DNA from 2 places in the Rhodoferax sp. GW821-FHT07G04 genome. Region 2 is predicted to be linked to the other one. Evidence: predicted binding sites of a transcription regulator. Region 2 holds the regulator's gene; the other holds the start of a gene.
The links. The regulator sigma-54, encoded in region 2, starts transcription at its own class of promoters, with help from an activator protein. The targets are predictions, from matches to a motif close to TGGCANGNAANCTGCTTT.
Positions count from the first base shown of each region.

Region 1 (14,756 bases), on a different contig from region 2:
TGAGCACGCCCGATATCCACACCGCGCTGGAGGCGGCGGGCATTGGCTGGCTGACGCTGGTGGCCGCTACCAAGGCGGCGCCAGGCGCAGGTGACGCGGCGCAGTTGCATGGCTTGGCGCAGGCCAGTGAAAGCCTGTTGACGGTGCTGGAGCAGCTTTCCGCCCACTACGAACACAGCATGCAGATGCTCACCGGTGCGTAGGAGGGGCGCAGGAGCCTGAGTCGCAAAGCGTTTTGCTCCGTGTCCCCCGGCCTGCGGCCTCCTCCTTTACCTGCGCAAAACGCTTTGCGACTCAGGCTCCTGCACCCAAAGCACTGCAATAGCGCATACCGTGCTGCAATGCACCAAATCAGGGAAAACCCACCCAAAAGCTCCCCATGCACGGGCATCGATATTGCTTACCCTTGGTGCATATGGCATTTGAACTCGACATCGGCTTCGCATCCAGCGCCGGCACCAAGGACAGCAACGAGGACTTCTGTGGCGCCCTGATGCCCGAGCCCGGGCTGGAGGGCATGGGCGTCATCGCGGCGGTGGCCGATGGCGTGAGCCGCGGCGGTATGGGCAAGGAGGCGGCGCAGACCACCGTCGTCAGCCTGCTGCGCGACTACTTTGGCACCCCCGAGACCTGGGACGCCACCGTGGCCCTGGACCGCATCATCTGCAGCCAGAACGCCTGGTTGTGCGGCATCAACCGTCGCCGCCAGCCCGCGGTGGGCATGACCACGCTGACCGCCGTGGTGTTGCGCGGCCAGTCCTATGCGCTGGCCCATGTGGGCGACTCGCGCGCCTACCTGCTGCGCGGCGGGCAGATCCAGCAGATCACCCACGACCACGTGGTCAACCACCCCGACTTCAAACACCAGCTGGTGCGCGCCGTGGGGCTGGAAGAGCGGGTGGTGGTGGACTATGTGCAAGGCGACCTGCAGGTGGGTGACGTGTTTGTGCTGCTGACGGACGGTGTGTATGGCTCCTTGTCCGACAAGCGCCTGCAGGCCATGGCCGAGGGCGACAACGCGCAAGCTGCTTGCGAAGCCCTGCTGGACGCCGCGCTCAAGGCCGGCAGCAAAGACAATGTGACCGCCCTGGTGGTGCGCGTGCTGGGCCTGCTGGACGCCACGCTGCAAGACGAAAACCGTGCCGCCCAAAGCTTGCCCGTGCCGCCACTGATGAAAGTGGGTGAGGTGATCGACGGACTGACCATCACCGCTCCCGTGGCCGACAACGGCATCAATGTTGTTTACCAAGCCAAGGTAGCGGCCCCCACAGCGGGCGCAGACCCCGACAAACGCTACATCATCAAGGCCCTGCACCCCGCCCGCGCCCATGACCGCGAAGAGCTGGCCATGCTGGCCCACGAGGCCTGGCTGGCCAAACGCATGCAGTCGTCCCGCGTGGCGGACAACCTGGTCCAGATCCACACCGAACTGCCAGGGCTGCCAGAGGGCCGGCCGCGCAGCGCCTTTTACCTGGTCTATGACTGGCATGGCGGCGAGACACTGCAGCACGCGCTGGCCCAGCAAAAGCGCTTCAAGCTGCCGCAGGCGCTGGCTGTGGGCGTGCAGGCATTGAAGGCGCTGGGCCGCCTGCACCGCCAGGGCGTCATCCACCGCGACATCAAGCCCGCCAACCTGCACCAGGGCGAAGACGGCGTGTTGCGCCTGCTGGACCTGGGCGTGGCGCTGAGCGGGCGCGAACCAGCCTCCATGCGCGAGCTGCACGCCGGCACACCCAGCTATGTGAACCCCGAGCAGTGGGGCTTCAACTGCAAGACCAGCGCCCGCAGCGGCGGCCAGCGCACCGACGTGCCGCAGGAGCTGCCCGACCCGCAGAGCGACCTGTTCGCGCTGGGCGTCACGCTGTACCAGTTGCTGACTGGCAAGCTGCCCTATGGCGAGGTGCTGCCCTACCAGGTGGGCCGCTACTACCGCGACCCGGTAGCCCCCAGCCGCCACAACCCGGAGATACCGATCTGGCTGGACCATGTGCTGCTCAAAGCCGTGGCCCGCGACAAGCGCCAGCGCTTCGAGACGGCCGAAGAGTTCCGCTTGGCGCTGGAGCGCGGCGCGTCCCGCCCGCTGTCCGCTCCCTCGGCTACGCCGCTGCTGCAGCGCGACCCCACGGCGCTGTGGAAGGTGGGGTTGGCGGTGTCGGTGTTGCTTAATCTGTTGTTGGTCTACTGGCTGCTGTTTTTGCCGAAATAGCCGATAGTCCTCGTCGAATATGAGAATGGTGCTATCGATTCAGAAGCAAGTGCATCACTGCGCAGCGGTCAGGCGCAATGGGCCGTACCAGGCGCGTGCCTGGCTTTGGGTGTTGTCGGTGTCGGTCATGATGGCGATACCGATCAAGGGGCCGGCCGGTTCGCCAAAAGCTTTTTCAAAGTCTGCACGGATGTTGCGCTCGTAGTTCAGCCAGCGGCTGAGCCCTTGCGGCCCGGACTCCACGACGATGGTGCGGATGCGGTCGGTGCGCGGGTTGACGATGACGGAGCCCGGCGCCCGCTTGTTGCACCACACGTACATCAGCGTGGCATAGGGCAGGGGCTCGCCCGTCATCGCGTGGGACAGCTCGGACAGCATGGCGTTCTTCATCGAAAACGTGGACCGGTCACCGTCAAAGGCCAGCACCACCCGCACCGGCGAGTCATCCGCCTGGCGCAGGGCCATGTCGGCCTGCTCGATCAATTGCGGCACCATCCATGAAAATTCGATCTTGCCCAAGTCGGCCGCCTCCACCCGCAGGGGCTGGCGCAACATGCTGGCCGATGCTTTGGAAACCGCCGCAGCCACCAAGCGCCCATCCTGCCGCACAAAAGAGAACTCGGTGGCCTGCTTGCCGGGCAGGGGGTAATGCTGCCAAGTGTCAAACGGTGCCGCAGAGGCGGTGGGTTTGCCGGTTGGTGCGTCCGCCGACGCGTACGGGCCCTGTGCCACCTCGGGGTCGGTAGGGGCCGGCACCGACGTGCAGGCTGTCATCAGCAACAGCACAGCGGCGCTCAGCAAGCCGTGCAAGCTGGGGCTGCGGTTGTTGAAGGGAACAAAAACGGATGAGTTCAGCATGGCTCTGTGGCGTCGCGGCGGGGGCTGGTGTGCGGATGGACAACTATGCCCGATGTATATGACAAATTCTGCTTGACGTGAACTGTTTTATTGCTCAACCTCCCGATTGCGCGCAGCTTTGCATGCGGTACCAGAAGGGACAATATGGCAAACATCAGTTGGAAAGATTCGCCGACCCTGTACGTTGCACTGTCGGACGGTGTACCCGTCTGCGAGTTGAAATCCATGGATATCGGTGGCGTTTCCGCCAACTGGCTGAACGGCCGCCTATGGCCACCTCCCGCCCATATGCCCAAGGCCGCGCCGCAACCGACCCGCTTCTTCTTCGGGCTTGCGGAGGCGAAGACGGCGGTGGAGGAGGCGATGATGCAGGGGTGAGGGGACTCTCGTGTCGTTCGTGCGCCAGTATTACGCAGTGCGTGCGCGGCCTCCTTTTTCTGCCCACGTCCGAGTCCAGCGGATCTGCATCACGCGCAGCATGACCAGCATGGCCACGGCCAGGGTGGCGAACACGAAGAAGCCGCCGGAGTAGCTACCCATGTATTGCTTGGACAAGCCCATGGCGTTAGGCACCAGGCCGCCGCCCAAGGCACCAATCTCGCCGATCATGGAGCCGGCCACCGCAGTGGCCAGCGGCCAGCGCAGCGGCACCAACTGGAATACCGCGCCGTTGCCGGCACCCAAGGCCGCGAAGCACACAATCACCAAGAGTGTGGTCACGGCCAGCGAGCCGGTGGACAGGCCGCACAGCACCAGCGTGCCCGCCACCGTGCACAGCACCAGGTTCAGTGTGTTGACACCGCCCCAGCGGTCCGATATCCAGCCGCCCAGCACGCGCACGGCCGCGCCCATGAAGGCGGCCAGCATCGTCAATTGGCCGGCCTGGACCTTGCTGACACCGAACTGGTCGTAGTAGTAGGTGGGTAAGAAGGTGGCCAAGCCGATGAAGCCACCAAAGGTGACCGCGTAGATCAGGCTGAAGGCCCAGCCGTCTTTCTCAAACAGGCAGGCAATGTGCTCCTTGAAGGAGGCATGGGAGTCGACGTCGTTGGGTTCCTTGGCAAAGATGACCATTACCACCATGGGGATGGTGATGGCCACGGCCGCAATGCCGTACACCGTGACCCAGCCAAAGGCCTGGGCCAGCGGCGGCGCAATCAGCACCGACACGGCCGTGCCCACATTGCCCGCACCCACCAGACCCATGGCCAGGCCCTTGTGCCGGGGTGGGAACGAGCCCGAGCCCAGCGACAGAGCGACGCCGAAGCTGGCGCCGGCAATGCCCAGCAGCACGCCCATGGCCAGCAGGTCGTTGAAACTCTTGACGCAGAAAAAGCCAAACAGCATCGCCACCATGATCATGCCCATCTCGACGAGCGTGGCTTTCTTGCGGCCGATGTACTGCGACAGGATACCCAGCGGAAAACGCATCAGCGCGCCGGCGATGATGGGGATGGACAGCATCAGGCCCTTTTGTGCGGGGCTGAGGTTGAACGTCTCAGAAATAAAGGGCGCCATCGCGCCATTGAGCACCCAAATGCAGCAGGAAAACGAAAAGTACAAGAAGGAGGCGAACAGCGTGGGCGCGTGGCCGCTCTTCAGAAAACTGCGAAATCCCGACATGGTGCACAAATTCCTAAAAATGGGTTGAACCCATGCACCAAAGCGAAACCCGTGCCAGACCTACTCAAAACGGTGCGTACCTAGGGACGGGACACTAAATAGTTTTTGAATTGCTCGATGGGAACCGGGCTGCCGAACAAGAAGCCTTGGTAGGCGTGGCAGCCGATGTCGGCCAGGAAGTCGCGCTGGGCCTCGGTTTCCACCCCTTCAGCAACCACGGACAGGCCCAAAGTGGTGCCCAGCGCCACAATGGTGCGCGCTATGGCCGCGTCATTGGGGTCGTTGAGTACGTCGCGCACAAAGGAGCGGTCGATCTTCAGCAGGTCTAGCGGCAACTGCTTGAGGTAGCTCAGCGACGAATAACCGGTGCCGAAATCGTCCAGCGAGAAGCCCACGCCATGGGCCTTGAGCTCGTTCATCTTGCCGATGATGTCGTCCACGCGGTGGGCCAGCACGCTCTCGGTCAGCTCGATGCGCAGCCGATTGGGCGGCACCTTCCAGATTTGCAGAAACTTCAGCACGCCGGGCACAAATCCGGGTTCCCGCAATTCGCGTGCACTGACGTTGACGGCCAGGCTCAGGTGGGCGGTCTCTGGTGATTGGGCCCAGGCAGACAACTGCTCGCAGGCCATGTTCATGACCCAGCGGCCTAGCGGCACGATCAGCCCGGTGGACTCGGCCAGTGCGATGAAGTGCTCGGGCATGACCAGGCCACGCGTGGGCTGCAGCCAGCGCACCAGGGCCTCGGCCCCGGTGATATGGCCTGTGGCGCCCACCGTGGGCTGGAAATACAGTACCAGCTCCTCGCCGCCCTGCAGGCCATCGCGCAGGTCGAACTCCATCGCCACCCAGTCTTCCAGCTCGGTCTGCATGCTGAGGTCAAAGAAGCGCAAGGTGTTGCGGCCCGCGGCCTTGGCCTGGTACATGGCCAGGTCGGCCTGCTTGAGCAGGTCGTCCACGCTGTGGCTGCGGGCATCGAACAGCGTGATGCCCATGCTGGGTGAGCTGTGGTGTTCGCGCCCCACCAGGTCATAGGGTTGGTTCAGGTTGGCCAGGATTTTCTTGCCCACGCTGTCGGCCTGCAGGGCCGCGGCATGGGGGTCGGTCTCCAGGTCTTCGAGTACCAGCACAAACTCATCGCCGCCCAGGCGGGCCACGGTATCGGCCTCGCGCACGCAGTCCGACAGGCGCTGGCCCACCTGCTGCAGCAGCAGGTCGCCCACATCGTGGCCCAGCGTGTCGTTCAGCGTCTTGAAGTTGTCCAGGTCGATGAAGAGCAGGGCGCCGTGGCGGTGGTGGCGGGCATTGGTGTGCAGCGCGCGTTTGAGCTGCTCCAGCAGCAGGCGGCGGTTGGGCAGGCCGGTCAGAGCGTCGTAGAAGGCCAGACGGTGGATTTCTTCGCCGGCCTGCTTTTGCTGCGAAATGTCGCGCCCGATGCCGTGGTAGCCGCGGAAGCGCCCATCCCCATCAAACATGGGTGAGCCGCTGACGCTGGCCCAGTGGGCGGTGTTGTCGGTGTCGGGGCTGCGGATCTCCAGGTCGCGAAAGGGCTCATGGGCGGCCAGTACCTTGCGGTGCGCGTCCCAATCGGCCTCGGTCATGTTGAGGCAAGGAATCTCCCAGCGCGTCTTGCCCCGGTGCTGGTCCATGGTCAGGCCGGTGCTGTTGTAGACCTTGCCGCCCAGTATCGTGAAGCGGAAGTTTTCGTCCTGCTCCCAGTACCAGTCGGACGACAGCTCGGTCAGTGCGCGGAAGCGGGCCTCGCTCTCGCGCAACGTGGCCTCGCTCTTCTCCCGCTCGGTCACGTCCACAAAATTGACCTGGATGGCGGGGCGCCCTTTGTGCGTGATGGGTGAGGCCTGAATTTCCACGTCGATGGAGCGGCCGTCGCGGCGTATGAATTTTTCCACCTGTACCGGCAGCGGCGCGCCGCTGGCCAGGCCCTGGGCCACGCGCGCCGCCACCAGGCTGCGGTAGCGCGGGTCCACCAGGTCCATCATGGGCAGGCCGATCAGCTCGGCCTCGGTTCGCGCCCCGAGGATGCGGATGGCCGCCGCATTGGCATAGGCAACCAGGCCGTCCTGGTGCACGCCAATGCCGATGGGGGACCACTCCACCAGGGCGCGGTAGCGGGCCTCGCTATCTTGCAGTTGGGCCTCTACCTGTTTGCGTTCGGTCAGGTCGGTGTTGGTGCCCGACAGTCGCAGCGCCTGGCCCTGGTCATTGCGCTGGATATGGGCGCGCAACAGCACGGGCACATAGTGGCCCTGCTTGTGGCGCATGCGGCATTCGGTCTGCCAGGTCTCGCCACGGCCTTGCAGCGCGGCGGTGAAGCTCTGGTCGATGGCAGTGGCGTCGTCGGGGTGGAAGAAGCTGGCCATCAGGGACGAGTTGGCGGGCAGCTCCGCATTCACATAACCCAGCATGTTCCACCATGTGGATGACAGGTAGACCTCGCCGGTGGCCAGGTCCCAATCCCATGGCGCGGCGTCCATGCCGCGCAGGATCAGCTCCCAACGCTCATGCGAAAGTTTCTGCTGCTGCAGTTGTTGTTGCCCCGCCAGGGTGTTCTCCATAGCGTGACATTATGGCGTCTCCCGTAATGGGGTTTTAGCGGCCCAGAAGGCCGCCGCATGCCTTCAGGCTGCCTTTTCGACATGGGCCTGGCGCGTGTAGAGGAAGTCAATGACGGCCTTGCGGTAGCCCAGGTACTGCGGGCTGTCGGCCAGCGCCACGCGGTTGCGCGGGCGGGGCAGGTCCACGGCCAGCACCTCGCCGATGGTGGCGGCCGGCCCATTGGTCATCATGACGATCTTGTCGGAGAGCAGCACCGCCTCGTCCACATCGTGCGTGACCATGACGACCGTGCTTTGGGTGCGGGCCACGATCTCCAGCAGCTCGTCCTGCAGCTTGGCGCGGGTCAGCGCGTCCAGGGCGCCAAAGGGCTCGTCCATCAGTAGCACCTTGGGTTCCATGGCCAGGGCGCGGGCAATGCCCACGCGCTGCTTCATGCCGCCGCTGATTTCGCCGGGGCGCTTTTGCGCGGCGGCGGTCAGGCCCACCAAGGCCAGCGCGGCGTTGGTGCGCTCCATCAATTGGGCTTTGTTCTCGCTGGGCGCTCCAGTGCTCTTGGATGCCGCGCCGAACACGCGCTCCACGCCCAGGTAGACGTTCTCAAAGCAGGTGAGCCATGGCAGCAGTGAATGGTTCTGGAACACCACCGCGCGCTCGGGGCCGGGTCCGGCGATCTCGCGGTTGGCGCACAAGAGCGTACCCTCGGTCGGTGTGGTCAGGCCGGCGATCAGGTTCAACAGCGTGGACTTGCCGCAGCCGCTGTGCCCGATCAGCGCCACGAACTCGCCCTTGGCCACGGTGAGGTTGATGTCGCGCAGGGCGGGGAACAAACCCTTCTTGGTCTTGAAGGTTTGGGCGACGTTCTGGATCTCGATGTATTTCAGGCTGCTCATGATTTGACCTCTTCAAACGTAAATGCGGTTGCGATCTTGATCAGGGCATATTCCAGAATCAGCCCGACGATGCCGATCACGAAGATGGCGATGATGATGTGCTTGACATTGAGGTTGTTCCATTCGTCCCACACCCAGAAACCAATGCCCACGCCACCGGTCAGCATCTCGGCGGCCACGATCACCAACCAGGCCGTGCCCACGGCCAGGCGCACACCGGTCAGCATGTAGGGCAACACGGCGGGGAACAAAATCTTGGTGACGATCTTCCACTCGCTGAGGTTGAGCACGCGGGCCACGTTCATGTAGTCCTGCGGTACGCGTTGCACGCCGACCGCGGTGTTGATGACCATGGGCCAGATGGAGCAGATGAAGATGGTCCAGATGGCGGCCGGGTTGGCACCCTTGAACACCAAGAGGCCAATCGGTAGCCAGGCCAGTGGCGACACCGGGCGCAGCAGGCTGATCAGCGGATTGAACATGCGCCCCAGGAAGGCGAAGCGCCCGATGGCAAAGCCAGCCGGTATGCCCACGGCCGCCGCCAGGCCAAAGCCCACGGCCACGCGCTGCAGCGACATCAGCACGTTCCAGCCCACGCCCTGGTCATTGGGCCCCTTGCGGTAGAACGGGTCGGAGAACAGCGTCAGCGCCTCCTTCCAGGTCTCCCACGGGCTGGGGATGCTGCTGGCCGTACTGATGCTGACCAGCGCCCAGATGCCGACGAGCAGCCCCAGGCCCATGACGGGTGGCAGCACGGCCAGCAGCGCGGCGCGCGCGTCGAAGCTGGCGCGGCTGGCGTCGGGTGTGGCAACCGCGGCCGGGGCGGCTGCTTGGGCCAAAGGCTCTGAAGCTTTCATGGTGGTAGCCCTCGTGGAATATGCGTGAGGCGCTTCTGTTTTGGTAGCAATCTGTTCGGCGGCTGCCGACAGGGGCGAGTGGAATACGGCACTGACCATGGTGGTGGGTTCCTTTCTAATCCGTTGAGGACAGCGCTAAAGGGCTGCCCCGCAAATCTCAGGCCTTGATCTTGAAGCTGTCGGCGTATTTCTTGGGGTCCTTGCCGTCCCAGACCACACCGTCCATGAACTTGCTGCTGCGCATGGCGTCCTTGGGGATGGGCGCCTTGGCGGCAGTAGCAGCCTGTTTGTAGATGTCGATCTGGTTGATCTGCTTGGCGACCGCCAGATAGTCGGGGTGCTCCTTCAGCAAACCCCAGCGCTTGTGCTGCGTCATGAACCACATGCCGTCGGACAGGTAGGGGAAAGTCACCGTGCCGTCGTTGAAGAACTTCATGTGGTTGGGGTCGTCCCAGGTCTTGCCCAGGCCGTTCTGGTAGCGGCCCAGGATGCGCTGGTTGATGGCGTCCACGCTGGTGTTCACGTAGCTCTTGTCGGCAATGGTCTCGGCCATCTTGTTCTTGTTGGACAGGCTGGCATCGATCCACTGGCCGGCTTCGATGATGGCGGCCGTCACGGCGCGCGCGGTGTTGGGGTATTTCTTCACAAACTCGGCCGTGGTGCCCAGCACCTTTTCCGGGTGGTCCTTCCAGATGTCCTGCGTGGTGGTGGCGGTCACGCCGATGCCATCGATGATGGCGCGGTGGTTCCAGGGCTCGCCCACGCAGTAGCCGTCCATATTGCCCACGCGCATATTGGCCACCATCTGGGGCGGCGGCACGGTGATGACCTTGGCGTCCTTCATGGGGTCTATGCCGTTGGCCGCCAGCCAGTAGTACAGCCACATGGCGTGGGTGCCGGTGGGGAAGGTCTGGGCAAAGGTGTATTCGCGCTTTTCGGCCGCCATCAGCTTGGCCAGGCCGGCGCCGTCAACGGCACCCTTGTCGGCCAGCTTTTTCGACAGCGTGATGGCCTGGCCGTTGTGGTTCAGCGTCATCAGCACGGCCATGTCTTTCTTGGGGCCGCCCAGCCCTAAGTGCACGCCGTAGATCAGGCCGTATAGCGAGTGGGCAAAGTCCAGCTCGCCATTGACCAGCTTGTCGCGCACACCGGCCCAGCTGGCTTCCTTGCTGGGCACGATCTTCACGCCGTATTTCTTGTCCAGGCCCAGCACCGAAGCCATGACCACGCTGGCGCAGTCGGTCAGCGGGATGAAGCCGATCTTGACCTCGGTCTTCTCGGGTGCATCGGAGCCCGCGGCGTAGACAGCGGCGCGTAGCGCTGGCGTGATGCCGATGGCACCTATGGCGGCGGACTGCAATACCGTGCGGCGGCTGAGTTTGTTCTGCAAAAGGTCGGTCATGGTGGCCTGGGTCCTTCAATCAAAGTGGCACAAATTGCGGGCAATAAAAAAGGCGTCCTCACCGTGCAAGAGGCTTCGCAAAAAGCCGCGTGCAGGTGGGGACGCCTTTGTCCGGGTTGACCGGCACCACCCGCCGTTGGGTGGTGCATGTCAGTCAGTGACCATCGTTGGTCTCCACACGCTATACGCAATGTGTGTGCCAACCCCCAGTGCGCGGCAATGGTGCGTGTTGCGTGTGGGTAGTTGCTTTGTTTTTGATAGCGCTACAGCTATATTCCTAGAGGGCTAGGTGCCAATTATCCGAATGCGCATGCTGTGAGCGTGTGATGTGGGTCGCACTGGCACCAAGCCTGTGCACTGCACCCAAAGGAGTGCAGGACTTAAGAAATGCACAGCGCTTGCCGATACATGCAGCATGGCTACCAAGATTGAAACCCCCTCCAAGGTGCACACCACCAACCGCAATGTTCCGGTGGAGCAATGGCCCGAGTCGCTGGAAATACTGCGGCATCTGGCCACGCAAAACCGGGCGATGTCCATCAAGGAACTGGCCCATGATGTCAGCGCCCCTGAGATATCCACCCGCAACCGACTGGCGCGGCTGGAGGTCTTGGGTGCCGTGGTCGCATCCCGCGCGGCGGCCATCCTCGGCCCTGGCCGGCAGGTCACCTGTGCGCACTATGTGATCACCCAATACGGGCGCGATTGTGCTGTGTCGCGCGGATCCGAACAGTCCAACGCCATGTCCCACCTTTGCGTCAACAGCGTGTTTGCGTTGGCGCGGGCGATGAACCTCAGCATCTGAAGATCGCCCCCACGTTCGCCCACTGCGTGTGGCTCTCTGCCCCCCGAGGGAGCTAAATCCGCTTGGGGCGGCCCGGCGCGGATTTGTGGCCCTACGCCCGCCCATCACATGGGGCTGGACCAATCAACCCAACAGGTCGATGGCGTCCAGCATGCGCTGCGACACCTCCACCACCTTCAACCCCTTGTCCATAGCGGACTTGCGCAACTTCTCATAAGCAGCTTGCTCGCTGAGACCCTGGCGCTGCATCAGCAGGCCCTTGGCACGCTCGATGGTGCGGCGGTTCTTGAGTTCGGTGCTCAGGTCTTGCAATTCGGTTTTTGCCTCCGCCAGCTCGGAGCGCAGGGCTTGGTCCTGCTCAAAGCGGGCGATGGCCACGTCCAGAATGGGGCGTATGCGTTCGGGCGACAGGCCTGCCACGATGTAGGCGGATACGCCCGCCGCCACGGCCGCCCGTGCATTGGAGCGGTCGCTGTCGTTGGTGAACATGACGATGGGGCGACGCGCATCGCGCGTGGCCATGACCACGTGCTCCAGCGCGTCGCGGGCCTCGCTCTCGGCATCCAGAATGATCAGGTCGGGCTGCAATTGCGCCAGGCGCTCATGCAAAAAGGTGTCGGCGGGCAACACGGCGATCAGGTTGAAGCCGCTTTCCAGCAAACCAATACGCAGGCTGCGCGAGCGCTCGGCCTGGTCCAGCGCCCGGGTGTCGTCCGGGTCGGCAATGTCCAGATCCGGGGCAATAACGACGATGCGCAGGGCTTCTTGCATGGCGTTTGCCACGCAAAAATCGCGCCAACTGAGTTAGTGCCCTGAGCTACGGCGCCAATAGTGGTAGCGGCTATGGGTGGCAAAGCCTGCGCGCCGGTACAGGGCCAGCGCCGCGTCGTTGTCCTCTTCCACCTGCAAAAACACGCGTTTCAGGCCGTGTGCCTGCGCGGTGTTGGCCAAGCCGGCCAGGATGCGGGCGGCCAGGCCGCGCCCGCGCTGCTGCACCACCGTGCGCATGCCATGGATGCTGGCCCAGCCCTGGCTCAGCGAGGCCGTGCCGGCGGCAACGGGCTGGCCGGCTTCTTGCACCACGGCATACACCACATGGCGGCTGCGGCTGAGCGCCTGCACCCGATTGGCGCCATCGACGGGGTCAAACCCCGGCGCGGTGTAGACCGCAGCCCAGGCGGGTAGGGGTGTTTCGCTGACCTCAGCCGGAGTCGCCTGGCAAATACTGCGCATCTGTTGCACCGTGCCCACCTGCACCAGCGTGGGTTGGTCTGGGTGGTAGCCCAGGCGCCGCAGTTCGTCGTGGATAGCGGCCAAGCCGGGCACATCAGCCACGCGAAAGGCGGCCTGCAGACCACGCTGGGCGTACAGAGTCTCAATCTGGGCGATGTCGGCTACTTGTAGGCTGTGGTGGCGTGTGGGCACGGCGCTCTTGGCGCGGCCTATCGTGGAGTTGTCAAAGGGCAGCAGCCAGCCTTCGATGGCCTGCATGGCCGGTGGGGCCACGGCGTCGAGCGTGGCGCGCTCCAGGCTTTCAATGTCGCTGTCTGACAGATGGGGGGCAGAGGAGAGGGTTGATGTTTCCATGGCGCCTATTGTGCCGAGCGCCTACAGGCGACGGCTAAACTCCGTCCCTCAGAGGGGTAAACATGCTGGTATTGGGGATAGAGTCGTCGTGCGATGAAACGGGAGTGGCCCTGGTGCAAAGCCAGGGTCAGGCTACACCCACGCTGTTGGCGCATGCCCTGTACAGCCAGATCGACATGCACCAAGCCTTTGGCGGTGTGGTGCCTGAGTTGGCTAGCCGCGACCACATCCGCCGGGTGCTGCCGTTGACCCAGGAGGTGCTGCGGGACAGCGGTCGAGCGCTGGCCGATGTGGATGTGGTGGCCTATACCCGTGGTCCTGGCCTGGCCGGTGCCTTGTTGGTGGGAGCTGGCGTGGCCTGTGCGTTGGGCGCGGCGCTGGACAAGCCTGTGCTGGGCGTGCACCATCTGGAGGGCCACCTGCTGTCGCCGTTTTTGAGCGCAGACCCGCCGCAATTTCCGTTCGTGGCTCTGCTGGTTTCCGGCGGGCACACGCAGTTGATGCGGGTGGACGGGGTGGGGCGTTACGCGCTCCTGGGCGAGACGATTGACGATGCGGCCGGAGAGGCTTTTGACAAATCCGCCAAGCTGATGGGACTGGGTTACCCCGGTGGGCCGGCGCTGGCCAAGATGGCGGAACAGGGCGACCCTGCCGCCTACAAGTTGCCGCGCCCGCTGCTGCACAGCGGTGATCTGGATTTCTCGTTCGCGGGCTTGAAGACAGCCGTGCTGGTACAGGCCCAGCGCATGGTGGCGACCGAGGCGGCACGGGCGGCCGGCTTGCCGCCTGTCATTGCGCAGTCCAATGCGGGGACGACCGAGGGCTTTGACGCGCTGCCGTTGCAGCAGCGCAGCGACCTGGCGGCCTCTACGCAGGCGGCGATTGTGGAAGTGCTATTGAAGAAGGCCATGGCGGCCTTGAAACAAACCGGCTTGCAGCGGCTGGTGGTGGCTGGTGGTGTGGGGGCCAACCGCGACCTGCGCGCACAACTCAATGCGGCCTGCGCCAAGCGCAAGGTTCGGGTGCACTACCCCGAACTGCATCTGTGCACCGACAACGGTGCCATGATTGCCATGGCGGCAGCGATGCGTTTGCAAAGCGGCCTGCAACAGGCTACGACCACGTACGCGTTTGACGTCAAGCCGCGCTGGCCGCTCGACAGCCTTTGAGACGCTCCGTGTGAGGGTTCTCCACCGGTGCGCCGCGCTCCTCTGGAGGGAGGAGCGGCGAGCTGCACGCAGTGAGGAGGTACCGCTTTACTGGATGGTCAGTTCCGCGGCGTTGCTGACCGGCACTTTCTTGACCAGCTTCAGCGTCAACACACCGTTTTCCAGCTTGGCTTCACTGGTCGTGGTGTCGATGTCCAGCGGCAGCTCGTAAGCCGCGTTGTAGCGGCGGGGTGCGCCTTCCTTGCTGCTGATGCGCACGATGGCGCCTTCGATGGAAATGCCCAGTTGGTCCTTGGCAATGCCGGGCATGTCCAGGGTCAGCGTGAAGCTGGTCTCATCCTGGGTGTAGGTTACGGCCTTGTTGGTACTGGTGCGCAGGGCTTCATCCATGAAGCGCTCCAGCGAGCGGCCATAGCTGTGGCGGTGCAGGTGGGGGTGTGTGGTAGTGGCAAAAAACATGGTGGATCTCCTAGTACACTGCGCGGCTCTCACAGCGATCGCCGCATGGATCTAAGCTGCGACTCCTCTTCGATATTTCAAGCAAAAAATCACATGTTTATTCTTCTCAGGCGGGTCTTGAAAACCCTTTCGACAGCGCTATGTGTGTTGCCCCTTGCCGGTGGCATGGCTGCTGCGCAGACTGCCGCCGCGCCGGCCATCAAGCTGGCGATGGTGGAGGCGCTGAGTGGCCCCAATGCGGCCCCCGGCGAAGCCGTGTTCCGCAACCTGGCCTGGGCGGTGGAGCGTGTCAATGCGCGCGGCGGCGTGAAACTGTCGGGTGG
Region 1 covers NZ_JBWKQD010000003.1:345,788-360,543, forward strand. Annotated here, with positions in the region: gene AC07OO_RS18880 (ANTAR domain-containing protein) at 1-203, shown strand, start outside; gene AC07OO_RS18885 (bifunctional protein-serine/threonine kinase/phosphatase) at 416-2,206, shown strand; gene AC07OO_RS18890 (DUF3047 domain-containing protein) at 2,261-3,064, opposite strand; gene AC07OO_RS18895 (hypothetical protein) at 3,209-3,442, shown strand; gene AC07OO_RS18900 (MFS transporter) at 3,473-4,687, opposite strand; gene AC07OO_RS18905 (sensor domain-containing protein) at 4,768-7,263, opposite strand; gene AC07OO_RS18910 (ABC transporter ATP-binding protein) at 7,327-8,154, opposite strand; gene ntrB (nitrate ABC transporter permease) at 8,151-9,110, opposite strand; gene AC07OO_RS18920 (CmpA/NrtA family ABC transporter substrate-binding protein) at 9,169-10,413, opposite strand; gene AC07OO_RS18925 (helix-turn-helix domain-containing protein) at 10,829-11,218, shown strand; gene AC07OO_RS18930 (ANTAR domain-containing response regulator) at 11,342-11,989, opposite strand; gene AC07OO_RS18935 (GNAT family N-acetyltransferase) at 12,023-12,805, opposite strand; gene tsaD (tRNA (adenosine(37)-N6)-threonylcarbamoyltransferase complex transferase subunit TsaD) at 12,868-13,974, shown strand; gene AC07OO_RS18945 (Hsp20/alpha crystallin family protein) at 14,062-14,433, opposite strand; gene AC07OO_RS18950 (branched-chain amino acid ABC transporter substrate-binding protein) at 14,527-14,756, shown strand, end outside.
Region 1: AC07OO_RS18920 (CmpA/NrtA family ABC transporter substrate-binding protein) is a predicted target of sigma-54. The motif match lies at 10,598-10,615, and genes of this name have one in related genera.

Region 2 (14,756 bases):
CCGGCCTGGACCCGGCTTGCCTGGAGCTGGAAATCACCGAATCCACGCTGGTGCAGGACGCCGAAACCTTCATCGCATCGCTGCAAGAGCTCAAGGCCCTGGGGGTCAAGATTTCCATCGACGACTTTGGGACCGGCTACTCCAACCTGTCCTATCTGCAGCGCTTTGCGGTGGACAAGCTCAAGATCGACCAGTCCTTCGTCAAGCGGCTGCACCAAGGTCCGCAGGACAGGGCCATCGTCACGGCCATCATCCAAATGGCCAAGAGCCTGGGCCTGAACACCACGGCCGAGGGCATAGAGGATGAAGCAACGCGCCAGATTCTGCTGGAACTGGGTTGCCAACTGGGCCAGGGCTACTTCTTTGCCCGGCCTGTGGCCGCTGGGGCTTTTGATGCAGCGGTGGTGGGCCTGCCGTCCATCCAAAAATAACAATGCCCCACCAGCCAGGCTGATGGGGCATAGAGATTTAAGCGTGGGGTGGCTTACTTCTTGGGGGCGCTGGCGGCGGCGGCGGGTGTAGCGCCGCCGGCCTTTTCATCGGCCATGCACTTCTTGATGTGGCTGGTCTTGGCGGCACCGGCCAGCTTTTTGTCGGCGGCGGACTTCTCGCAGGTGGCACTGGCGCTGCCACCACCCGCATCGGCCACGCACTTCTTCATGAAGCTGGTTTTCGCGGCGCCGGCCAATTTCTTTTCGGCGGCCTTGTCGCCGCAAGCGGACTCAGCATCCGCCGCATGGACCGCACCAAATGACAGAGAGAGACCCAGAGCCAGCAGGGGGAGGAATTTTTTCATCATGATCGTGTGTCCTAGGGGTTGAAGTGACAGCCGGTGCCGCCGTTGCAAGGAAAAAGCGAACGAAATCCACGCTGGGATTCAAACACACAACGCCAAAAACAACAATGTGGATGACCCACCGACCCGCCCCCGTAAAATCCCCGCATGCTGTCTGTAAAAAACGAATTATTGGAAGCGCTGGCCGCTTCCCTCGAAAAACTGTCTCCGGGCAGCGGTGCCAAGGCGGCGTTTGAGTCGCCCAAGGTGGCTGCCCATGGTGACCTGGCCACCACGGCCGCCATGCAACTGGCCAAGCCACTCAAGCTGAACCCGCGCCAACTGGCCGATAACCTGAAGGCCGAAATGCTGGCGCAGCCCGCCTTCCAACGCTGGGTCGACGCCATCGAAATCGCCGGTCCCGGATTCATCAACATCCGCTTGAAGCCCGAGAGCAAGCAGCAGGTCGTGCGTGCAGTGCTGGGCCAGGGCGCGCAGTATGGCTACCAGCCCGTGCGATCGGAAGAACAGGGCCAGCGCGTGCTGGTGGAGTTTGTGTCGGCCAACCCCACCGGCCCTTTGCATGTGGGCCACGGCCGCCAAGCCGCGTTGGGCGATGCCATCTGCAACCTGTTTGCGACCCAGGGCTGGAGCGTGCACCGCGAGTTCTACTACAACGATGCCGGCGTGCAGATCGAAACTCTGACCAAGAGCACGCAGTTGCGCGCCAAGGGCTTCAAGCCCGGCGACGACTGCTGGCCCACCGATCCCGACAACCCCGCCAGCAAGGCCTTCTACAACGGTGACTACATCCAGGACATCGCCGACGATTTCCTGGCCAAGAAAACCGTGCAGGCCGACGACCGCAGCTTCACGGCCAGTGGCGATGTGGAGGACCTGGAGTCCATCCGCAACTTCGCCGTGGCCTATCTGCGCCACGAGCAGGACAAGGACCTGCAAGCCTTCAACCTGAAGTTTGACGAGTACTACCTGGAGTCCAGCCTGTACACGAGCAACCGCGTCGAACAAACGGTGGGCAAGCTGGTCGCCAATGGCAAGACCTACGAACAGGACGGCGCGCTGTGGTTGAAGTCCACCGACTACGGTGACGACAAGGACCGCGTCATGCGCAAGAAGGATGGCACCTACACCTACTTCGTGCCGGATGTGGCCTACCACATCAGCAAATGGGAGCGTGGCTTCACCAAGGTCGTCAACATCCAGGGCACAGACCACCACGGCACCATCGCCCGTGTGCGCGCCGGACTGCAGGCGGCCGATGTGGGCATTCCCCAGGGCTACCCCGACTATGTGCTGCACACCATGGTGCGCGTGGTCAAGGGCGGCGAAGAGGTCAAGATCAGCAAGCGGGCTGGCAGCTATGTGACGCTGCGCGATCTGATCGAGTGGACCAATAAGGACGCTGTGCGTTTCTTCCTGCTCTCCCGCAAGCCCGACACCGAATACACCTTTGACGTTGACTTGGCGGTGCAGAAGAACAACGACAACCCGGTCTACTACGTGCAGTACGCCCATGCCCGCATCTGCTCGGTGCTGGCCGCCTGGGGCGGTGATGTGGCCAGCCTGCAAAGCGTGGACCTGTCGGCCCTGCAAAGCCCGCAAGCCCAGGCGCTGATGTTGTTGCTGGCCAAGTACCCTGAGATGCTGACGGCCGCAGCCGTAGACGAAGCGCCACACGATGTGACCTTCTACCTGCGCGAACTGGCCGCCTGCTACCACAGCTACTACGATGCCGAACGCATCCTGGTGGACGAAGAAGCGGTCAAGCTGGCCCGCCTGGCCCTGGTCGCGGCCACGGCCCAGGTATTGCACAATGGCTTGGCAGTGTTGGGCGTCAGCGCCCCGCAAAAAATGTAGTTGACAACGAAGGTAGCGCATGAAGCAACAGCGTGGCGGAACAATTCTGGGGTTCATCATCGGCATCGTCATTGGCCTGGCTGCGGCCTTGGGCGTGGCCGTCTATGTGACCAAGGTGCCGGTGCCCTTCATGAACAAAGGCCAGAGCCGCTCGGCCGACCAGGACGAGGCCGAGGCCAAGAAGAACAAGGACTGGGACCCCAACGCCCCGCTGTATGGCAAGAACCCCGCCAAGGCCGCGGCACCTGCGGCTTCTGCAACAGCCACCAACAAGTCTGCAGACCCCAGCAAGGCCGATCCCAAGGCGGACCCCAAAGCAGCTGCGGCCAAGCCCGACGCAAAGCCTGACGCCAAGGGCGAGGTCAAGCCCGCCGTCTCGGCCGACCCCTTGGGTGATCTGGCCAAGGCCAAGGGGGCAGGCCCCAGCACCACGTCAACCAGCACCGAGCCATTCATCTTCTTTGTGCAGCTTGGGGCATTCCGTACCGCGGAAGATGCCGAGGCCCATCGGGCCAAGCTGTCCTTGAGCGGCATCGAGACCAAGATTACCGAGCGTGAGCAATCGGGTCGCGTCGTGTTCCGTGTGCGCACCGGGCCTTTCGACACCAAGGAAGACGCCGAGCGTAACAAGGAAAAAATGGAGAAGGCGGGCCTGGAAACCTCTTTGGTGCGTGTACAGCGTTAAGCACCCAGCCCCAGCGCAGGGAACTAATGTCCTGGCTCCCGGTCACAATGGCACAAATTTTTTGGAGTGGTCTTGCATGAATAAGATGATGAAACGCCGTGAATTTACCCAAGCGGCCGCTGGTGCCGCCCTGGCTTCCAGCGCCTGGTTCTCGCCCTCGGCGCAGGCACAGGCTTCCAAGTTCTCTGCCGGCAAGGACTACCACATCCTCGACACCAAGGCGCCCGTTGAGGCCCCGGCTGGCAAGATCGAAGTGGTGGAGTTCTTCTGGTACAGCTGCCCCCACTGCAATGCCTTCGAACCCACGCTGGTCAACTGGATCAAGACCCTGCCCAAGGACGTGGCCTTCCGCCGCTCCCACGTGTCCTTCCAGGACAGCTTTGTGCCGCAGCAGCGCCTGGCCCTGACGCTGGAAGCGCTGGGACTGGTGGACAAGCTGCACGCCAAGGTATTCCATGCCATTCACGTTGAAAAGCTCAAATTGGCCACCGGCGAAGAGATCGCGGAATGGGTCAGCAAGCAGGGTGTCGACAAGGCGAAGTTCCTGGAGCAGTACAACTCTTTCACCGTGCAGACCAAGGCCACACGTGCCACCCAGTTGCAAAACACCTATAAGGTCGAAGGCGTGCCGGCCCTGGGTATTGCCGGGCGCTTCTACACCGACGGCACCATGGCCGGCAATATCGAACGCGCATTGCAAGTGACCGACGCCTTGATCGCCGAAGTGCGCGCCAAACGTTAATCCAACACCGCAATAGCCGGTAGCAGAGGCCTTAGCGCATGAAGGTGCGCAAGGCCTCTGCTGTTTGCGCCGGCAATTCCTCGGGTATGAAGTGCCCCGCCGGCAAGGCCTCTCCGCTGACCGCTGCGGCGCACTGGGCCTGCCACAGATCCAGGGGTTTGAACAGACGCTGCACCACGCCGCGTGCACCCCACAGCACCAAGGTTTCGCAAGCGATCTTCTCGCCATGCGCACGGCTTGCACGGTCATGCTCCAGGTCGATGCCGGCACTGGCGCGGTAGTCTTCGCACGCGCTGTGGATGGCCTCGGGGCGGCAGAAGGCGCGCTCGTATTCGGCCAGTGCCTGTGGCTCGATGTGTGCCAGACCGCCAGCGCCCCAACCGCCCAGCTTGTGGTGCAGATAGGCCATGGCATTGCCGTCAATCATCTCCTCGGGCAAGGGGCTGGGCTGTATCAGGTGGAACCAGTGGTAGTAGGCAGTGGCAAACGCCATGTCGGTGCGGGCATACATGTCCAGTGTGGGTGCGATGTCGATGACGCACAGCTTGCGCACCCGTGGTCCATGGTCCAGCGCCAGACGGTGGGCCACGCGGCCACCCCTGTCGTGGCCTGTGAGGAAGAAACTGCCTAGCCCCAGTGCGTCGGCAACGGCCACCACATCGGCTGCCATGGCGCGCTTGCTGTAGTTGCTGTGGTCCGGCAAACCCGGCGCGTGGGACGAGTCGCCATAGCCCCGCACATCGGGCAACACCAGGAAAAAGTCGTCGCACAGCAACTGCGCCACGCGCCGCCACATCACATGGGTTTGCGGAAACCCGTGCAGCAGCACCAAGGCTGGCCGGTCTGGATTGCCCCCGCAACGGAAGAATATGTCTGCGCCATCCTTGGCAACGATGGTGCGCGTTTCGAATCCTTCAAACCAGCTCATGGCGATGGCTGTTGGCTGGCCATGAACTTTTGCAAATTGGCCGCAGCCTGCTGGCGCACCTTGTGGCGCAAAAAGGGCGACCAGCCGAGCAGCAGGCCCGGCGCCCCCAGGGCCTGGCTGGCCCAGGACCAGAAGTTGAAGCGGTCATGGTGCTGTGTGATCAGGCCCTGTGGGTCGAATGTGAATTCCGCGTCGATGCGGTTGAGCACCATGCGTCCGGTGGCACTGAAGCGGTAGTGCGCGTCCCAGTGCGCCTCGCCCGATGTGGCATCGGCCATCACGTCGCAGAACTCCAGGCGCCATGCATCCATGCCCTTGGCGCGGGTGGCTGCGATCAACATCTGCCACATGCCCATGGTCGCGGTCTTGCCCTGCAGCGTGAACACCTCGTCGGCAAAGGACACGTTGTCCGCATAGCACTGGGCCATGCCGTCGCCATCCAACTGCGCAAACGCGGTGTAGAACTTGGTGATGGTGAGCGCATTGGCTTGCATGGCATGGACCTTTCGTGTCATCCCTGGCGCGAGTGTGCCGCAAACCGGCCCCGGCGCTGAAAAATATTGAAACAAATCGATACCCCGGCGAGAGGACGCCACAGCACCACCCCGGCACGATGGAGCCCTGTTCAACACATTCCTTCAAAGGACACTTCCATGAAATCCTGGATCAAACGCAGCCTCTACAGCCTGGTGGGCGTCAGCATCGTCGTCGGTGGACTCTCTGCCTGCAGCCACCACCGCCACGAATTTGGCAGCAATATGAGCGCCGAAGACCAGGCCCAGATGCGTACCAAAATCATCGAACGCGTGGCGGGCAAGCTGGACCTGAATACCGACCAGAAGCAACGCCTCAACGTGCTGGCCGACAAGCTGCAAGAGCAGCGCAGCGCCCTGGTGGGCAAGACCACCAATCCCCGCGCCGAGATGCAGGCCCTGGTGGCGGGTGAGAAGTTTGACCGCAGCCGTGCCCAGACCCTGCTGACGGAAAAGACCGCCGCCGTCACCAGTAAGAGCCCCGAGGTCATCAACGCCCTGGCCGATTTCTATGACAGCCTGACACCCGCCCAGCAAACCAAGGTACGCGAAGCTATGCAGCAAGGCCGCCACGGCTGGTGGCACCGGGGTTGAGCGCCAGCAGGGGAGCGATGCCATGCCACCCATGCAAGCGCTATTTGCCGGCGTGCGGGCCCACGGCCCGGCGCTGCTGGCATCCACCGCAGAGCCAGCCGCCGAGCTGCTGGCCCTGATCTGGGGCCCCCGGTTCGACCGGGAGCATGCCCAGCAGTTGGCGCGGTCTGCCGCGCACAGCCCGGCCAACCTGCAGTGTGCACTGGCGCTGGCGGCCGATACCTTTGACCGCTTGCCCGCGCCGCGCCAGCAGCGGCTGCGCCAGGCCGTTTACTACCACGCCGCTGGTACGACAATCGGCGCATGACGACGATGCGCATCCTGTTGATTGACGACGATGAGCAGTTGGGCGAGCCGCTGGCCGCCTACTGCGCCCGCTTTGAAATGCAGCTCAGCCACGCCACGCGCCCCAGCACCGGCCTGGCCCAGTTGCGCCAGGGCGGGTTCGATGCCGCCATTCTGGATGTGATGCTGCCCGAGATGGACGGCTTTGAGCTGTGCCGCACGATACGCAAAGAGAGCGATATCCCGCTGATCATGCTGACGGCACGCGGCGATGTCATGGACCGTGTGGTCGGCCTCGAGCTGGGGGCCGATGACTATTTGCCCAAGCCCTTCGAGCCGCGTGAGCTGGTCGCACGCCTGCAGACCGTGCTGCGCCGCCGCCAGCCGAATGGCAATAGCACGGCATCCGCAACACCCGTCGCCGCCGATGGCCGCCTGCTCTTCGAGGGGCTGGTGGTGGACGCCACCACCCGCAGCGTGCAGTGCCTGGGCCAGAGCATCGAGCTGACCAGCACCGAATTTGACCTGCTGCACCTGCTGGCCCGCGAGCCCGGCAAGGTCTTCCACCGCGACGACATCCTGAACCAGCTGCGCGGGCATGAGGCAGACCTTTACACACGGGCCGTGGACATTGTGGTCAGCCGCCTGCGCAAGAAGCTGGAGCCGTTGGACGCGATCAAGACCCTGCGCAACGCCGGCTATGCGCTGGCGCTGCGTGCGCAGAGCCCCAGCCAGACCCGCCATGCATAAGCTGCGCCGCCACTGGCACCGCCGGGCGCGGCATGCGCTGGGGCATTCGCTGCGCTGGCGCTTGCTGACGCTGTTTCTGCTACTGGCCATGGGCCTGGCCGCCACCTTCACCTTTGGCATGCAAAAGGCGCTGAGCGTGGGCTGGCGTGTGGCGGCCCGCCCGCTGGTCAGCGATTACGTGGACCGGCTGGTGGCCGAGATCGGCAGCCCGCCCAGCATTGAGCGCGCCCAAGCGCTGACCCAGCGCCTGCCGCTGAGCGTGCAGATCGCCGGGCCGGTGGTCAATTGGCGCAGCAACCCGCAGTCGGAGATGTTGCCCCACCACCATGGCGAGATGCGCGATGAATGGCAGGACGGCCCACCGCGCCTGTTGTCGCGCACCACGGCCGACGGCCATCGCATCGCGCTGGGCATCAGCACCGCCGCCTGGGAAAACCAGCCCCACCGCATAGGCTGGATGACACTGGCCGGCATCCTGGCGCTGACTGCGCTGGCCTATGGCTACATACGCCGCCTGCTGCGCCCGCTGGACGACATACGCGACGGCGCCCAGCGTTTTGGCAGCGGAGACTTTGCCCAGCCCATACCGGTGCGCCGCCGCGATGAGTTGGGCCAACTGGCCACCGACGTCAACACCATGGCGCGCAGCATCCACCAGATGCTGGAGGCCAAGCGCGGCCTGCTGCTGGCCATCAGCCACGAACTGCGCAGCCCGCTCACCCGCGCACGCTTGAACACCGAGCTGTTACCGGAGGAAGGCGATGTGGCCGCACGCCGCGAGGCCTTGCTGCGCGACCTGGGCGAGATGCGCGACCTGGTCACCGACCTGCTGGAAAGCGAACGCCTGGGCCAGGGCCATGCCGCCCTGCAACTGGAGCCGGTGGACTTGGCCGAATTGATCCAGGAGGTGGCCCAGGCCGCTTCAACAGGCGCTGCGCCTGCCGTGGACTTGGAATTGGCGCCCGATCTGCCGCCGCTGCAACTGGACCGCACGCGTATGCGCCTGCTGCTGCGCAACCTGCTCGACAACGCGCTGCGCCACAGTGTCGGCGCAGACCAGCCGCCCAGCATCCGGCTGCACCAACACGTCGATGAGGCGGGGCGGGCCACCGCGTGCGTATCGGTGCGCGACTACGGCCCCGGCGTAGACGACATGGTGCTACCGCACCTGGCCGAGCCTTTCTACCGGCCCGATTCCGCGCGGGGCCGCACGGCTGGCGGCGTGGGCTTGGGGCTATATCTGTGCAAGCTGGTGGCGCAGGCCCATGGTGGGCGGTTGACCTTGCGCAATGCCAAGCCGGGGTTGGAGGTTAGTGTGGATCTGTCCCCTCAGTTGGGCGCAACACCCTCACGCTAGAGCCTGGGCGGCATAGCGTTCTGCGCAGGTAAAGGAGGAGCCCGCGCAGCGGGCGGGGGACACGGAGCAGAACGCTATGACGTCCAGGCGCCTCAGGCTTTGTGGCGCTTATTGTCTTTCTTGGACTTCTTCGGTTTCTTCGGCCTAGCCGGTGAACCGTCGTCCGCGCAACGCCCATCCAGCTCTGCCTCCACCCGCTCACACAGCGTCTGCAGAATCTTGATGCGGGCGTAGTTCTTGTCGTTGGCCTCCACCAGCGTCCATGGCGCATTGCCCGTGCTGGTGCGTTCCACCATGTCGCAGACGGCCAGCTGGTAAGCGTCCCACTTCTTGCGGTTGCGCCAGTCTTCTTCGGTGATCTTGAAGCGCTTGAAGGGAATCTGCTCGCGCGCCTTGAAGCGTTTCAGCTGCTCCTGCTGGCTGATCTGCAGCCAGAACTTGACGACGATGGCGCCCGACGCGGCCAGCTCGTGTTCGAAGTCGTTGATCTCGGTGTAGGCGCGCAGCCAGTCGGCTTCGCTGCAAAAGCCTTCGACCCGCTCCACCAGCACGCGGCCATACCAGGTGCGGTCGAATATCGTCACCCGACCCTTGCGCGGCACATGGCGCCAGAAGCGCCACAGATAGGGCTGCGCGCGTTCTTCCTCGGTTGGCGCAGCAACCGGGATCACCTGGTATTGGCGCGCGTCCAGCGCCGCGCTGATGCGCCGGATTGCGCCGCCCTTGCCGGCGGCGTCCGCGCCCTCAAATGCGCACACGAGGGAACGACCCTGGAAGCGTGGATCGCGCATCAGCTCGGCCAGCCTTCCTTGCCAGTGGGCGAGCGCGTCCTCATAGTCTTTGTCGGCCAAGGCGAGCGTGAGGTCCATCGTCGACAGCACGGTGCGGCCATCGGTGTCCACGCGCACCAGTGGTGCCACCGGCGTGTCCTGTTCGTCGGTGCTGGCCAGCTTCTTTTGCATGGATTGCAGCAGGATCTGCGCTACGGTCAGTGAGCGGTAGCGGTCGTCCGTGCCTTCGATCACCATCCACGGCGCCCACGGCGTGTTGGTCATGCGCAGCAGGTGGCCGGCCACGTCTTGCAGTTTGTCGTACGTCTTGAGCCGGTCCCAGTTCCACTGCGTCACACGCCAGGCGGTGCGCGGGTCTTTCTCCAGCGCCTTCAGGCGTTTGGCCTGGCCTTCCTTGGTCAGGTGGAACCAGAACTTCAGCACCAGCGCGCCCTCATCCACCAGCATGGACTCGAAACGGTTGATCTGGTCGGCCTGGGCATCCAGCTCTTTGAGCGAAATCTCGTCTTCGATGCGCTGGCGTATCGGCTCCGAATACCACGACCCGGCGAAGATGCCGACCCGCCCCTTGGGCGGCAGCGAACGCCAGTAGCGCCACATGGGCGGGCGCTCGCGCTCCTCGTCAGTGGGCTCAGAGAAAGCCAGCGTGGACAAAAAGCGGGCGTCCATCCATTCGTACAGCACATTGATGGTCTCGCCCTTGCCGGCGCCATCCTGCCCGCTGACCAACACGATGACCGGAATCTTCTTGTTCTCGTGCAGGTCTACCTGTGCAGTCAGCAGCGCTGCGCGCAGGGCCGGGACTGCGGCCTTGTAGGCAGCTTTGGTGATGGTGTGGCCGATTTCTGCGGATTCGAACATGGGCATGTCTCCTGCTGATTGGCCAAGCCATTCTAGGCCGGGGGGTTGGAGCGGACAGGCATTGATGGAAATGGAGCCTAGCCCTTGTACATACTGAATATGTAGCTATAAAAATAGAAGCGCCCTAAAAAGCCCGGGGTACCAGAAGCGATTGTGGCGCTATGCTCAGTACAATCGTCCAGGCTCCACCCGAGCAAGTTCCGTGCCTTTATGAAAAAACCACCCCAACTTCTGCTGTTCCTGGCCGTTTGCACGGCGCTTGCCATGCCCGCCTGGGCAGAAAAGGCCGACCGCAACAAGCCTATGAATCTCGAAGCCGACACCATGCGCTACGACGATGTCAAACAGCTCACGATCTTCCATGGCAACGTGGTAATGACCAAGGGCACGATCCAAGTCCGCGCCGCCCATATTGATGTGCGCCAGGACGCCGACGGCTATCAGTTCGGCGCTATTTCCGGCTCGCCGGAGCGGCCGGCGTTCTTTCGGCAAAAGCGCGAGGCCCTGGACGAATTCATCGAGGTGGAGAGCGAGCACATTGACTACGACGGCCGTGCCGATATTGTTAAATTCACCGGCAAGGCCCAGTTGCGCCGCCTGCGCGGTGGCGCAGTGGCCGACGAAATCAGCGGCGCGGTCATTGTGTATGAGAACCTGACCGATAAATTCAGTGTGGATGGCAGCAGCGCCGCCAGTGCAAAAACCAGTGCCAGCGCACCCGCGCCCGGCGGCCGGGTGCGAGCCATGCTGACGCCCAAGCCCGAAGCTGCTGCCTCTGCACCGGCGGCGGGCAAGGCGGCATCCCAACCCAGCCCCAACCTGCGCGCCACGACGACATTGGGGGGAACCCCCCAGTGAGCGATGTGGTGGTGGCCGCAGACAGCGGCGAAAGCAGCAAAGACACAGATAGCAGCGCCAACGGCAGCGGCGCGGTGGATTCGACCCTGGGCCGGCTGGAGGTCAGCCATATCCAGAAGTTCTACGGCAAGCGCCAGGTGGTCAAGGATGTGTCCCTGACGATGCGTACCGGCGAGGTCGTGGGGCTGCTGGGGCCCAATGGCGCGGGCAAGACCACATCCTTCTACATCATCGTCGGCCTGCTGCGTGCCAGCGCCGGCGACATCACGATAGATGGCCACTCCATCGAGCACATGCCCATCCACCGCCGTGCGCGCCTGGGGCTGGGCTACCTGCCACAAGAGGCGTCGATTTTCCGCAAGCTCAATGTCGAGGAAAACGTGCGCGCCGTGCTGGAGTTGCAGCACGACGAGGCCGGCAAGCCGCTGAACAACGCCGAGATCGAGCGGCGCCTGACCGCGCTGCTGCAAGACCTGCGCGTCGAGCATCTGCGCGAATCACCGGCGCTGGCGCTGTCGGGTGGTGAGCGCCGCCGTGTGGAGATCGCCCGCGCGCTGGCCACGCGGCCCCGCTTCATCTTGCTGGACGAGCCCTTCGCCGGTATCGACCCGATTGCCGTCATTGAAATCCAGCGCATCATCAATTTCCTGAAGTCGCGCGGCATTGGTGTGTTGATCACCGACCACAACGTGCGCGAGACCCTGGGTATCTGCGACCACGCCTACATCATCAGCGACGGCCGCGTGCTGGCCCAGGGCACGCCTTCCGAGATCGTGGACAACGCCGACGTGCGCCGCGTGTACCTCGGCGAACACTTTCGGATGTGATGAAACAGGGGCTTTCTTTACGCGTCTCGCAGCACCTGGCGCTCACGCCCCAGTTGCAGCAGTCCATCCGCCTGCTGCAACTCTCCACACTGGAACTCAGCCAGGAAGTGGAGCAGATGCTGGACGAAAACCCCTTTCTGGAACTGACCCAGGACGAGGCCGTGCGCGAGGAGTTTGGCCTGGCCCAGGCCGATACGCCGGTCAGTGCGGGGGAGCGTGAATCCGAAGTTGCTTCCAATTCCGTAGCGGACTATCCAGATTCCACGGGGGCTAGCAGCACAAAGGACGAAGACACCACCCCGCTGGGCAGCGGTGACGACGAACCCAGCTGGGACGGCGACGGCACAACCGAACTGGTGCCCGACGACGGCGAATGGGGCACGGATGCCAAGGCCCGCACCAACAACCTGGGTGACGACGAAGACACCGACGCCACCGAACTGGCCCGTACCCAGGAGTCGCTGCAGTCTTTCCTGCACCGCCAGGCGCTGGGCCTGCGCCTGGGCGAGGTGGATGCCAGCGCGCTGCGCTTTCTGATCGAGTCGCTGAACGACGACGGCTACCTCGAAGACCCGCTGCCCGAGCTGGCCCGCAGCCTAGCCGGTGACGCGGATGAAGAACAGCTGGAAGACCTGGTCCACCACTTCACGGTCGCCCTGGGCCTGCTGCAAAGCCTGGAGCCTGCTGGTGTGGGCGCCCGCGACCTGGGTGAATGCCTGCGCCTGCAACTGCGCGCCCAACTGGACGACGCGCTGGACCCGCCCGAGCCCGAGCAGGCCGCACTATTGGCCTTGGCGCTGCGCATCTGCGCCCAGCCCATGGACCTGCTGGCCCGCCGCGATGTCAAGACCCTGGTGCAGCGCTGCAACGGCACCGACGCACAGACGCGCGAGGCCATCACGCTGATCGCCCGCCTGGAACCCAAGCCCGGCCGCCGCTTTGTGGATGTGGAGCGCAACATCGTTGTGCCCGATGTGCTGGTGGTGCCCGTGGGCAAGGTGCGCCCCGGTGTCAACCCGCAGTTCCGCGTGATGCTCAACCCCGAGGTCATGCCCAAGCTGCGCGTGCACGACATTTATGCCAACGTGCTGCGCAACCACCGTGGTGGCGGCAAGGACAGCGCCAGTTACGCCGGCCTGCAGCAGCGCCTGCAAGAGGCGCGCTGGTTCATCAAGAACATCCAGCAGCGCTTTGACACCATCCTGCGCGTCAGCACCGCCATCGTGGACCGGCAAAAAAGCTTCTTCACGCACGGCGAGCTGGCCATGCGCCCCCTGGTGCTGCGCGAGATTGCCGACGAACTGGGCCTGCACGAGTCCACCATCAGCCGCGTCACCACCGCCAAATACATGGCCACGCCGTTCGGCACCTTCGAGCTGAAATATTTCTTCGGCTCCGGCCTGGGCACAGAGTCCGGCGGCAATGCGTCCAGCACGGCCGTGCGCGCACTCATCAAGCAATTCATCAGCGCCGAAAGCGACAAAAAGCCCTTGAGTGATAACCAGATTTCCGAGATGCTGAAAGAGCAGGGCATCGAATGCGCCCGCCGCACGGTTGCCAAATACCGCGAGGGGCTGAAGATTGCTCCCGCGTCGTTGAGGAAGGCTTTATGAACTCACTCCAAATCTTCCTCCCCTGCGCCGCCGGCGTAGAAGACCTGCTGGCCCATGAGGTGCACGACCTGACCGGTTTGATGGGCCAGGACCTGCTGACACGCCGTGGCGGGGTGATGGCCCAGGCCTCGTGGCGCGACGCGCTGCGGCTCAACTTGCACAGCCGCTTGGCCCAGCGCGTGCTGGTGCAGCTGAACTACACGGAATACCGCACCGAACAAGACCTGTACCGCGCCGCCAGCGACGTGGCGTGGGAGATCTGGTTCACGCCCCAGCAGTCGATCAAGGTCGAGGTGACGGCCCAGCACAGCCCGCTGAACAGCCTGAACTTTGCCGCGCTCAAGATCAAGGACGCCGTTTGCGACCGCTTCCGCGCCAAGGCCCACGGGGTGCGCCCGGACGTCAACACCCAGTGGCCCGATGTGCGCATTTATGCCCACCTGACCACCGACACTTGCTCGCTGTATATCGACACCTCGGGCGAGCCGCTGTTCAAGCGCGGCTGGCGCGAGGACAAGGGCGAGGCGCCGCTGAAAGAGACGCTGGCCGCGGCCATGATTGCCGCCTGCGGCTGGGCCGAGGGTGACGATGATCTGTTGCCGCTGTACGACCCCTGCTGCGGTAGCGGCACCATTGCCATCGAGGCCGCGCAGATCGCCTGCAACATCGCACCGGGCAGCCTGCGCCGCTTTGCGTTTGAGAAATACATTCCGTTCCAGCAACACGTCTGGGACGCCATCAAGGCCGAAGCTGCCGCTGCCGTCGTCAAGCCGGGACCCGACCAGGGGCCATTGATTTTTGGCAGCGATGTGTCCCACCGGATGGTGGACTTTGCCCAGCGCAATGCCGAGCGCGCCGGTGTGGCCGATGTCGTCGAGTTCCGCGGTGGCGACGCGTTGCAACGCATGCCGCCCACCGATGTGCCCGGCTTGCTGCTGCTCAACCCACCCTATGGTGACCGTATTGCCGTGGCGGGTGTCAGCGGGGCCGGAGCCCGGCGCGCAGGACCTGCGCACCGGCAGGCTGGTGGCGATCTGCCGTCGCCAGACTACGAGGCCTCCAGCGCCGGCAGCCACCCCGTCAGCGGCGCGCGCGAGCAGGCCGTGACCGAGGACGGCGGCGAATTCTTCAGCCAGTTGGCCACCCACTGGAAGAAAAACTTCAGCGGCTGGACCGGCTGGATACTGACGCCCGACCTCAAGTTGCCCAGCAAGATGCGCCTCAAAGAATCCCGCCGCGTCCCGATGTGGAACGGGCCGATTGAGTGCCGGATGTTCAA
Region 2 covers NZ_JBWKQD010000002.1:1,000,618-1,015,373, reverse strand. Annotated here, with positions in the region: gene AC07OO_RS13875 (putative bifunctional diguanylate cyclase/phosphodiesterase) at 1-431, shown strand, start outside; gene AC07OO_RS13870 (hypothetical protein) at 485-799, opposite strand; gene argS (arginine--tRNA ligase) at 944-2,653, shown strand; gene AC07OO_RS13860 (SPOR domain-containing protein) at 2,673-3,338, shown strand; gene AC07OO_RS13855 (thiol:disulfide interchange protein DsbA/DsbL) at 3,427-4,080, shown strand; gene AC07OO_RS13850 (alpha/beta fold hydrolase) at 4,112-5,008, opposite strand; gene AC07OO_RS13845 (nuclear transport factor 2 family protein) at 5,005-5,502, opposite strand; gene AC07OO_RS13840 (Spy/CpxP family protein refolding chaperone) at 5,662-6,135, shown strand; gene AC07OO_RS13835 (hypothetical protein) at 6,158-6,442, shown strand; gene AC07OO_RS13830 (response regulator transcription factor) at 6,439-7,170, shown strand; gene AC07OO_RS13825 (sensor histidine kinase) at 7,163-8,527, shown strand; gene pap (polyphosphate:AMP phosphotransferase) at 8,620-10,179, opposite strand; gene lptA (lipopolysaccharide transport periplasmic protein LptA) at 10,390-11,037, shown strand; gene lptB (LPS export ABC transporter ATP-binding protein) at 11,112-11,864, shown strand; gene rpoN (RNA polymerase factor sigma-54) at 11,864-13,477, shown strand; gene AC07OO_RS13800 (THUMP domain-containing class I SAM-dependent RNA methyltransferase) at 13,474-14,756, shown strand, end outside.